DNA from 2 places in the Sporosarcina sp. Y1011 genome. Region 1 is predicted to be linked to the other one. Evidence: riboswitches for the same ligand, from Rfam matches in the RefSeq annotation. Region 1 holds a riboswitch; the other holds the start of a gene.
What was found. Region 1 has a riboswitch for thiamine pyrophosphate ahead of tenA (thiaminase II). Riboswitches for the same ligand answer to the same signal wherever they lie in the genome.

Region 1 (5,507 bases):
TCCGATTTACTCTTTTCTGTTTCGAGAATCCGCTGCTGTAAAAGAGAATGTATGCGGACGTCTTCCGGGATTGTCTGTACTGTCGATTGCAAAACAGCTAATTGAGTATTGTAAGAAGATTGCTGTTGAAACAATGTAAGTTCCATCTCAGATTTAGTTGTCACGAATCGCTTGGCAATTATTTCTTGCTTTTTTGCTTTCTCTTTTAGTTCAACAAGTAGTTTCCTTTCATTACGAAGAACAGCTACTTCTCTTTCTAAATTTACTTTGGACTCATGCAGATTATTTTCATCTACTTCTATTGTAAGCCGTTTCATTTCTAATTCTATGCCATTTCCCTGTTCGACTGTATTTTGATAGGTGATTGTCGTATTTCGAAATTGCCCCTCGACTTCTGTTAGCCGAGCTTTTTTCGACTCAAGCTGTTCCCTTGATACGACCACTTCAATTGTTTTATGCGATTTGACGGGATGATTTTCGCTTCCACACACCGGGCACGATTCCCCGTCTATAAGTGACTCCGCCAACATCGCTGCCTGGTTATCCAACCACAGTTGTTCCACTGCATCATATTCCGATTTACAAGTCTTATAATTCGTTTCTTGGACGCTCTTTTCTTTATCCAATACATTCACCCGATTTTGCATAGCGATGAATTCATCCAGCACTTTACATTTTTCATTCACTTCATTTAGTTGATCAATACGTTCATCATACATAACAAGCCTTTTTTCAAAGTTATCGATTTCTAGTGTTAAACTGTCAAGCTTACCATTTTCTTCTTCTGTTTTCGCAACCAATGCAGCGAGCTCTTTTTCTAAACGAATGTTTTCTTTTTTCAGTACATCTAAAGCCTCTTCTTTAGCCGCTAAACTTGCAACTGCCGGAAGATAGTCATTTAATCGAGTCAAGTTTTCAGCCAGTTTTTCACGTTGCACTTTTCTTCCTTCTTCAACATGAAATTGGTGTTTAGCATCTTCCATCTTTTCTGTTGCAACCTGCACTGCTTGCTTGGCTAACTGAAAGTCATTTGATTTGGTTACAGCTTCCGCTTTCAATGAGAGAAACTGCATCTCGATTTCACCAATGGATACAGCCCGTTCCGCATCGACTATCTGTTGCTCTTTACGCTCCATAATTGGCAATTGTTCTTCTAACCCATTTAAATTCGTCACTTTTTGCTGCAGTTCAACGAAGCGGTCATTCATGCTTTTCGCAGCGTGATACATTTCTTGCATTTTAGTATGCTTCAAATAGGCGTCATCATAGCTTTTTTTAACGATAACTGTATTTTCTTGATAAAATGTGAGTTCCTCCTCCAATCCTAGTACGACTTGGTTCACGTTATAATATTCATTTGCCAAGACAGTAAAAACTGAGGATTCCCGTTCCGGCAGTAAGGATGTTATTTGACCAATATGCCCTTCGCTTAATTGTATTTCTTTGGTAAGCGTCGCCTGTGCACCGTCTTTCTGCCCTTTCAACTGCTCCACAATTTCACGGTACTGATCCGTCTTGAATATTTTGCGCATAATTGTTTCTTTGTTTTCTGTATCAGATGTTAGAAATTTTCGGAACTCTCCTTGCGGCAACATAACAATCTGACTAAATTGTGCCTGTGTGAAACCTATCAGTTCTTCCGCCTTTTTGTTGATTTCAGAAACGATTTGCCTGTCAACCAGTGGTATTTCCCCGTTTTCCGTAAGTTCATAAAACTCGCTCCGTGCAGTCGTTTCAGATTTGTTTCCTTGTTTTATATAGGGGATTTGCCGCATGATACGGTATGTTCTTTTATGTATCTGAAACGTCAACTCGACTGCCGTCTGAACTGTATCGTCAGCAAAGTCGCTACGCATCGCTCGGATATCCGTCCGGTCTTCTCCACTCGCCTGGCCGTACAATGCAAAACAAATACCATCGAATATCGTCGTTTTTCCCGCCCCGGTGGCACCCGAAATGACGAATAGCCGATTGTCTTTCAATTCCCTGAAATCGACTGTTTCCGTCCCTTTATACGGACCGAACGCTGTCATCGTCAATTGAATAGGTCTCAAAGTCCCGTCCCCTCCTTCTGCATAACTTCATGGAGAACTTGCGCAAACAATTCTTCCGTTTCCGCGTCTGCTGCCTCGCCTTTCATTTCTTCGTAAAATGCTTTAAATAATGCTAAATCATCGTGTTTACCATGTTCCGTCCTCTCTTGTTCGTCCACTCCATTCGCAGTCAGCTTGACCATTTTACGCTCAACATGCATCGCATTCGGATAGACTGAACGAACTTTTTCCATTGGAAATAAAACCGGCGTTTCATCCAGCAATTTCACGAAAACATAATCCTTACTTATAGGATGCAATAAGATATCTTCCATCGTACCTTCGACCGTCCGCATATCATGTTCCGGTTTCAACTCACGTTTTTCAATAATGGTGTGTCCATCAGCGTCCATATCGACAATGAAAAAACCTTTTTTATGATGTTCTTCTGAAATCGAATATTTCATCGGCGAACCTGCAAAACGGACTGACTCATTCAATACATAATGCGCCTGATGCAAATGACCAAGTGCCGTGTAATGGAACGGTTCAAAAAGATGTGCCGATACGTATTCCGCACCGCCAATCGCGAGTGGCCGTTCCGAATCACTTGTGTTGTCTTCGCTTTCTCCATGAGGTGTTACAAACGCATGTCCAACAAAAACGTGTCGCGCACTATTTGACATCTGGGGGCGAATCCCTTCTATCACTTTTTTCATCGCGTCATTATGATTCGCAATCGTTTCATCTCCATGTATATGTTTCACGACGGAAGGATCTGCAAATGGAACCAGGTGAAAATGGACTTCGCCGAATTCATCCGTCAAAACGACCGGCTCAATAACTTTCGTCAGTTGACCGGCTATATGATAACCGTTTGCCCGCATCAATCCGCTGCCAAAATGGAGACGCCCAGGACTATCATGGTTACCGCTAATAGCGAGGACCGGCGTCCCTAGTTCTATGGTGATTCGTTCGAGCAAGTCATCGAGCAACGCAACGGCTTCTGTTGGCGGTACTGCCCGGTCATACAAATCCCCTGCGATGACGACCGCATCGGGTTTCTCCTCTATGATTGCCTCTATAAATTGGTCAAGAACATACCGTTGTCCGTCTGTCATGTAAATGCCTTGAACAAGCTTACCTAAATGCCAGTCTGCAGTATGGAAAAACTTCACTGTCATTTCCCCTTTCAATGATCTTTTCTACTACTTTACAGGACAAACCGAGAAAAATGAAACATGCATTCCTTTTTTCAATTCCAAGATTAAGGTTGACCTCCCAATTTTTCTATGCTTATATTAGAGATGAATCCAATTTCATAAGATCCACCGCTAGGGGTGCTCTAACAGAGCTGAGAGAGGCATGTGTCTTGACCCTTATAACTTGAACTGGTTAATACCAGCGTAAGGAAGAGGTGCTGACACAATATTTCTGCCAGTCTGTTTTTGCAGATACAATTGACAGTCTACAACCCACTTCTTTTTCAAGGAGTGGGTTTTTGGTTGGCTATCAATTTTAGGGAGTGTTGGAGAGATGAAGTTTACTGACCGCTTACTGGAAAAAATAACACCAATTTGGAGACAGAATCACAGCCATCCGTTCGTTCAAGGGATTGGCAATGGTACCCTAGACCCCGATAAATTTAGATTCTACATGGTACAAGATTATTTATATTTGATTGATTATGCAAAAGTTTTTGCAATTGGGGCTGTAAAAGCCGACGACTTGGAAACAATGGGCAAGTTCGCTACGCTACTTGATGGCACACTGAATACAGAAATGGTACTACATCGTAGTTATGCGCTCCGGTTCGGTATTTCTGAACATGAACTAGAAAACGCAAAGCCCTCTCCTATCGTGCTTGCCTATACGCACTACATGTTACATGTCAGCCAAAACGGTACTGTCGCCGAAGTTATGGCTGCACTTCTTCCATGCGCGTGGAGTTACTGGGAAATAGGTAAAGAGCTAAATGCGATTCCAAGCGCAGCTGAACATCCGTTATACGGTGATTGGATACGCATGTATTCGTCCGAAGATTTCGGCGATCTCGCAATCTGGTGTATCGATTTGATGAATAAATCTGCAGAAGGAAAACCTGAACATGAACTATTAAAGCTCGAAGAAATCTTCCTTAATACAACTCGCTATGAATATATGTTTTGGGATATGGCCAACACGAAACAGATGTGGCCCGGGGTTGAAAACTCTAATGTTATCGTTTGACAATGTATCATTCGCCTATCATTCAAGCAACAACATACTGGAAAATCTATCATTTAATGTACTTCCCGGTGAATTCATTTCAATAATCGGGGTTAGTGGTTCCGGTAAAAGTACCATCTTCCGACTTGTAACAGGATTAGATGAACCTACTTCTGGCACCATTTCACTCGATGGGGTTCAAAACAACCGCCGCCTTGGTAGCGTCGGTTATATGCCGCAGCAGGATTTGCTTCTGCCTTGGCGCACGATTTTAGAAAATGCATGTCTCCCACTTGAACTAAAAGGGATGAAACAGCAGTCTGCAAATAATCAGGTATTACCGTTATTAAAGGAGTTCGGTCTTGGCGGTACAGAAAAAAAATATCCGGCGGAACTTTCTGGCGGGATGAAACAGCGAGTCGCTTTTTTGCGCGCTGTCCTTTCCGGAAATTCCCTTCTCCTGCTGGATGAACCATTTTCTGCATTAGATGCGATAACTAAGTTATCAATGCAAGAGTGGCTAATTGATCAATGGAAGATACATCAATTTACTGTATTATTCATTACACATGACGTTGAAGAAGCGCTATTTTTATCAGACCGTATTTTCCTGTTAAGAAATGAGCCGGTTACTACATTCGAAGAAATCAGCGTTCCACTTGAAAGGCCTAGAACAAGAAGTGATTTACATCGAACGGATTTGCTTGAGCTAAAGGAACAATTGCTAAATACGCTACGTAGTGAGGTAATGCAATGAAAAACATTACCTCACTTCTTATTATTGCGTTATTCGGTAGCATCTGGGAGCTAGGTGCAAGACTTTACGATAAACCATTCATCTTGCCTTCTCCTATTCAAATTTTAATCCGTTTTTGGGAGCTAAAAGAAATACTGTTGTTAAAGCACTTACCGATGACTTTACTAACAATTATCATCGGACTAGTCATTTCAATTATTTCAGGAGTTGCAATCGCCGTTTGGATGTCTTCCAGTCCCAGAGTTCGAAAAGCGCTCTATCCGATTTTAATAGCTTCACAAATGATTCCTATTATTGCACTTGCACCTATTTTTGTCCTCTGGTTCGGATACACAATTTGGAGTAAAGTCGCAGTTACAGTACTCATCACCTTTTTCCCGATTACTGTAAATACATACGACGGGCTATCTTCTGGAAGTAAAGAAATACGCGAGCTTTTTTTAACAATGGGCGCAAAAAAACAGGATATTTTCTTGAAATATTCTGTTCCCACTGCCCTACCCCACTTC
Region 2 (5,507 bases), 170 kb from region 1:
TCAAAAAGGAAAAGACAATTTAATGGTAAATTCAAAAGGTGATAGCTACGTAAGTTATGCAGATTACGCAGTCGCAGTTCTTGATGAAATCGAGAATCCTCAACATATAAATGAACGTTTTACTCTTGTTTCTGAAGCAGAATAACTAGGTTTTGGGAGATGAGTACTATGCCAAAAGAAACCAAGAAATCTGGAATTGAGATTGGAATATATACCTTCGGGGATCTTGGTCCAGATCCTCAAACTGGAAACACAATAAGTATTCAACAGCGCCTTCATGAAGTAATGGCGATTGGAAAGTTGACTGAAGAAGTCGGACTTGATATTTTTGGTGTCGGTGAGCATCATCGCTTGGATTATGCAATATCGGCTCCGCCAGTTGTTCTTGCAGCAGTGGCACAAAACACAAAGCGTATTAAATTGACGAGTGCAACGACTGTTTTGAGTACGGTCGACCCCGTTCGTCTATTCGAGGATTTTGCAACACTGGATTTGATTTCGAATGGCCGTGCTGAGATTATTACAGGTCGTGGTGCATTCGTAGAATCCTTTCCGTTATTCGGCCATGAATTAAACAATTATGACGAGCTCTTCGATGAAAATATTCGACTTCTCCAACAATTGAATGCGAATGAAATCGTCAGTTGGAATGGGTCATTCCGTTCGCCTCTAACTAATTCTATGATTGCCCCCCGGCCTGTTCAAGATAAACTGCCGATTTGGGTTGGTGTCGGTGGCACACCTGAAAGTGCAATACGAGCAGGCAAACTTGGAACTGGTTTAGCATTAGCCATACTTGGCGGCGACCCAATTCGTTTTAAGCCACTTGTTGATTTGTATCGTCAAGCAGGCAAAGATGCAGGGCATCTTGAAGAGGATCTAAAAATAGCTGTAACAGGACACACGTATATAGCAAAGACTTCACAACAAGCAAAAGACGATTTCTATCCCTACTATGCAAATTACTGGGGGTACGTGAACAAACAACGTGGAATGAGTACGAGAATTTCTCGTTCTGATTTCGACCATATGGCCAGTCCCGAAACCGGACTATTTGTTGGCAGCCCTCAGCAAATAGTCGAGAAGATTCTTCATCAACACGAATTATTTGGACACCAACGCTTCATTGCACAAATGGATATCGGAGGCTTGCCGTTTTCTTCAGTCGCAGCAAGTATTGAAATGTTAGCAACAGAAGTAGCTCCCATCGTTCGACGGGAAACCACTAGGTAAGGTTATCCTTTGATCATCTACCTCTTGAAACATACCAATCATTTGATGACGCATAAGAAATGACTTCACTTATTAAGCAACATATAATAGCATAATAGTATTAGATGAATGGGGAGACTACTTGCTCTCCATTCTTTTCAAATTGCACCACTTATTTATAAATATCATAAGCGTTTTTGTAAAAGCCATTAGTTCTTCAATGTTTATTTTTTCATCAACTGTATGGGCCTCTTCCAACTTCCCAGGACCATAAATAACTGTGGGAATCCCTGCTTCGCCTATCCATCCTGCATCTGTTACTGTTCTTGACATGCCGATGATTACGGGACTTTTTTCGGTGTGTTCATGACAGTATGCTAGAAGTTGAACGGCCGCATGCCCCTCATTCATTTCAAGTGCAGGGAATATTTCCCCGCGTTCTTCAATCATCGATTTTCCACCCCAGCGATAGTGAATGGGATTTTCTCTTAACCATGGATCAGCTTTTGCTACATGGTTCAAATGTTCCTCGATTTCATTTATCACAGATTGATAGGTTTCATTCGGATAAAAATGAACGGTGATCCAAAGCCGGCATTCATCCGCTACAAAAGCCGCGTGTCTTCCGCCTTCTATAACTGCAGGATTGATGGTGTTGCTACCAGGTACAAAACCTGGATATTGTTTTGTCACGGCCCAGTGACGCTCTAAGTCTTGTAGTCCGGCAATTACTTTCATCATCTTCTCAATAGCACTGGCCCCATTAACGTTTCCGCCCGCATTAAGCATACTCATCCTCATTGCATCATGGTAAACTTCCTTACTTTTAATCGTTATCCAGCCGGTTATTACTCCACCCTGGCCATGAATTTGACTATCGCTACTATCGACGACGATTGCAAAGTCTGCTGTATAGCCTTTTTCCATACACGAAAGTGTTCCAGCTTCTCCTGCTTCCTCCCCAATGACAGTCTGAATCTGCAAATCACCTTTAAGTTCCACACCTAGTTCGTTTAATAATTTTACGGCTAGTAAAGTCGCTGCCACTGCACCTTTCATATCGGACGTTCCTCGTCCATATGCATTTCCATCTTTAGTTGTCAGTTCAAAGACAGGCACAGTCCATTCTGTTTCATCCCCAACTTCCGCAACATCAATATGACCATTAATGAGTAAGCTGTTAAACAGAGCTCCATCTGTCCCTTTTTTTATGCCTACCACGTTTGGATCACCAGGGAACACATCCCAACTGGCTGTATCGAATTTTTCTTGTTTTAAAAACTCTTGAATATACTGCTGCACCTCGGCTGTATTTCTTGCAGGCGGGCTGACAGTCGGAAACTGAACTAGATCTGCAAGTAATTGCAATAGCTCCTCTTGACGTTCATCAACCAAGTTGCTAATACTATTTTCCATTTCAATCATCCATTCTTTATTTAATTTTTAGTAAAGTAAATCCGTACTGGATAGATTGCAATATTGAATTCGGTGCATTAACAGAGCTAATGCGCCGAAGCGTGTATGATGGGAAACCCCTAGTTCATTGAATTTGCGATGGAACAGAAAACAGCCGCCTTCCATAATCGGAAAGCGGCTGTTCTCTACGTAGTTACATTCATTTGATGTAGAGTTCAGTTGCTTCCCTACGCTAGAATGAACTAGATCAGGTTCGAAGGGTTTACATGCATGATGCGTCTCAGCCAAATTGGCTCCCCTAGCAGTCTTCTATTCAATTCGTGTTTTCTTTATGATTAAGCCAAGAACGAGGTTCATAATGCATCCGTTCGTTCTTCCCCTTCAGGAAGATATTGCGTTAATCCAATATTACGCAATACGTTCTTTATTTTCATTGTGTACCCTAACTGTTCATTAGATAAAAACGATGCTTTGGAAGCAATCTCCACAAGTTGCATAACTTCATTTTTCGCCCAATGACTATTTGGAATATCCGTAAATTTTGCGGCAGTCGTGACTTCTTTTTGTTTAACAGCTTGAACTTCCGCCTCGTTAGTTGCTAATACAACAGTAGCTGACGTTGGTAAAGCCACTATTAAGGTCAAAGCCAAAAAAAGTATGTGCTTTTTCTTCATGTTTATTTAAAGTCCTCCACTAGTTCATATTAATAACATAATAGTTATAGTTAACTATAATTATAACACTTTTGGATACTATTTTGGGGTTCCTCCACAGGTGTCTGCTGAGATTAAGACACCGGTGCCAACACCAAAGCAATTCGGGAAAATAGCAAATCAATGAAAATGAGACGCCAGGCTATAATCATTGACCTTGGTAACTCCTGAGTGTTAGGGTTTCTATTGCCAACAAATTCGGCAAACTACAAAGGAGGAATTGCAATGACACAATTGATACAACAGGAAATTCATCTAGCAAATCGGCCCACTGGAATGCCTACCAAAGAAGACTTTACCTTTGTAAAAAGTTCAGTTCCCTCACCAAAAGTAAATGAAATTTTAGTACGGACGCTTTATTTGTCTGTAGATCCATACATGCGTGGAAGAATGCAAGATGCCAAGTCATATATTGCTCCATTTGAATTGAATAAGGTCATTTCTGGGGGTGTCGTGGGTGAGGTGGTTGAATCCCTGTCGGACGCCTTCAAACAAGGTGATGTAATTACTGGAAATCTCAGTTGGGCTGAATATACCGTAGCCACTGCAAATGAAATTCGCAAAATAGACCCTAAGTTGGCGCCTATTTCAACACATTTAGGTATTCTCGGTTTGACAGGCTTAACTGCATATTTTGGATTGCTTGATATCGGAAAACCTAAAGAAGGTGAAACGGTCGTCGTTTCTGGTGCTGCCGGGGCTGTTGGTTCAGCAGTTGGACAAATCGCGAAAATCAACGGGGCAAAAGTAGTAGGTATTGCTGGTTCAGATGAAAAGATTGACTACTTATTGAATGTACTCGGCTTTGATGCAGCTGTGAATTATAAGAAAGAAAGTTTTTGGACAGACCTTAAAAATGCCGTTCCTGACGGAGTAGATGTCTATTTCGATAATGTCGGCGGGGACGTTTCAGACGCTGTTTTTACTATGCTAAATCGAAATGCCCGTATTCCATTATGCGGATCAATCTCTTCCTACAACGCAGAAGGAAAAGATGCTGGACCACGTATTCAATCGGCTATGATTAAGACGAGCGCTATGATGCAAGGCTTCACCCTAGGCGATTTTTCTACTGATTTTGAAAGAGGGTTTACTGACTTAGCTAAATGGCTACTGCAAGGTAAACTGAAATATGAAGAAACAATTGTTGAAGGATTTGAAAATACACCAGAGGCATTCCTTGGTTTATTTAAAGGAACGAATCTAGGTAAGCAACTTGTAAAAGTGGCTGATCCTAAATACGCGAAACTTTAATAGTTCATCTGAAATTGCTTGACCTGCAACACTTATATGCTATAAAAAAACTCCTCAAGCAACTACAATGTACCCTATAAGATAGACACTTTAAAAAAGTCTCTCTTATGAGGGTACTTTTATTTATAATGGAAATAACAACGATTATATGTTGACATAAAGAATCCCACCAACAACGCTTGGCGCTTGGGGATGCCTCCCGCAATAAGCCAGACAGAAGACCACTGTCAGTCTTATTGCTTCGGCTACCCCAGTAAGGCGCCTTCGCTGGAGATTACAAGGAAAACATAAGTCCAACAGCAGAACCTATGTCAAAGATATTATTTACTGATCAAGAACAAAGAATACTGAAGAAACATCCTTATGTAAAAGCTGTTAGTGAAAAGGGAATTACATATACAGATGAATTTAAGGCAATAGCTATTAGGGAAAATGAAGAAGAACGCTAGAAAGCTAGCTGAAGGTGCTTTCATCCACTCGGATCAAGGAGTTCACTATACCAGTCCCCAATTTCAAAAGCTTGTGAAGAAAATGGGTTTAGGTCAGTCAATGTCACGTCGTGGGAACTGTTGGGATAACGCTCCCCAAGAATCTTTCTTTGGTCACTTTAAAGATGATGACGCCTGCACAATACAGACATCATCTTCTTCTAGTTTCCTAAATATGTTGAATGTATGATTGTTACTCACTTCAGCTGATTGAAGTGGAGAGCGGCGACTCCAGCGGGAACAGCACGAGCCGAAGACCCCGCAGGAACGCAGTGACGAGGAGGCTGAGGCCGTGCCCGCGGAAAGCGTCCGCTCGGAACGGAAATCAGCGGTTAGTTAAATTCTTCGGTTCAACTTATATAAGGTTTTTTTAAAATGTCCTTTACAAAGGGTACAGTTTAAACTACATGAGGAGTTTTTTTAT

Region 2: linked by a shared signal. The riboswitch ahead of AC25Y5_RS00200 (acetylornithine deacetylase) and the one ahead of tenA (thiaminase II) in region 1 are both predicted to bind thiamine pyrophosphate.

Annotation. Positions count from the first base shown of each region.
Region 1 is NZ_JBYHFP010000001.1:210,803-216,309, reverse strand. Features, by position in the region: gene AC25Y5_RS01110 (AAA family ATPase) at 1-2,054, opposite strand, end outside; gene AC25Y5_RS01105 (exonuclease SbcCD subunit D) at 2,051-3,211, opposite strand; TPP riboswitch at 3,360-3,463, shown strand; gene tenA (thiaminase II) at 3,570-4,262, shown strand; gene AC25Y5_RS01095 (ABC transporter ATP-binding protein) at 4,249-4,998, shown strand; gene AC25Y5_RS01090 (ABC transporter permease) at 4,995-5,507, shown strand, end outside.
Region 2 is NZ_JBYHFP010000001.1:41,390-46,896, reverse strand. Features, by position in the region: gene AC25Y5_RS00210 (NAD(P)-dependent oxidoreductase) at 1-145, shown strand, start outside; gene AC25Y5_RS00205 (LLM class flavin-dependent oxidoreductase) at 169-1,233, shown strand; gene AC25Y5_RS00200 (acetylornithine deacetylase) at 1,351-2,628, opposite strand; TPP riboswitch at 2,836-2,938, opposite strand; gene AC25Y5_RS00195 (hypothetical protein) at 2,982-3,302, opposite strand; gene AC25Y5_RS00190 (NADP-dependent oxidoreductase) at 3,567-4,595, shown strand; partial or broken gene AC25Y5_RS00185 (IS3 family transposase) at 5,058-5,213, shown strand.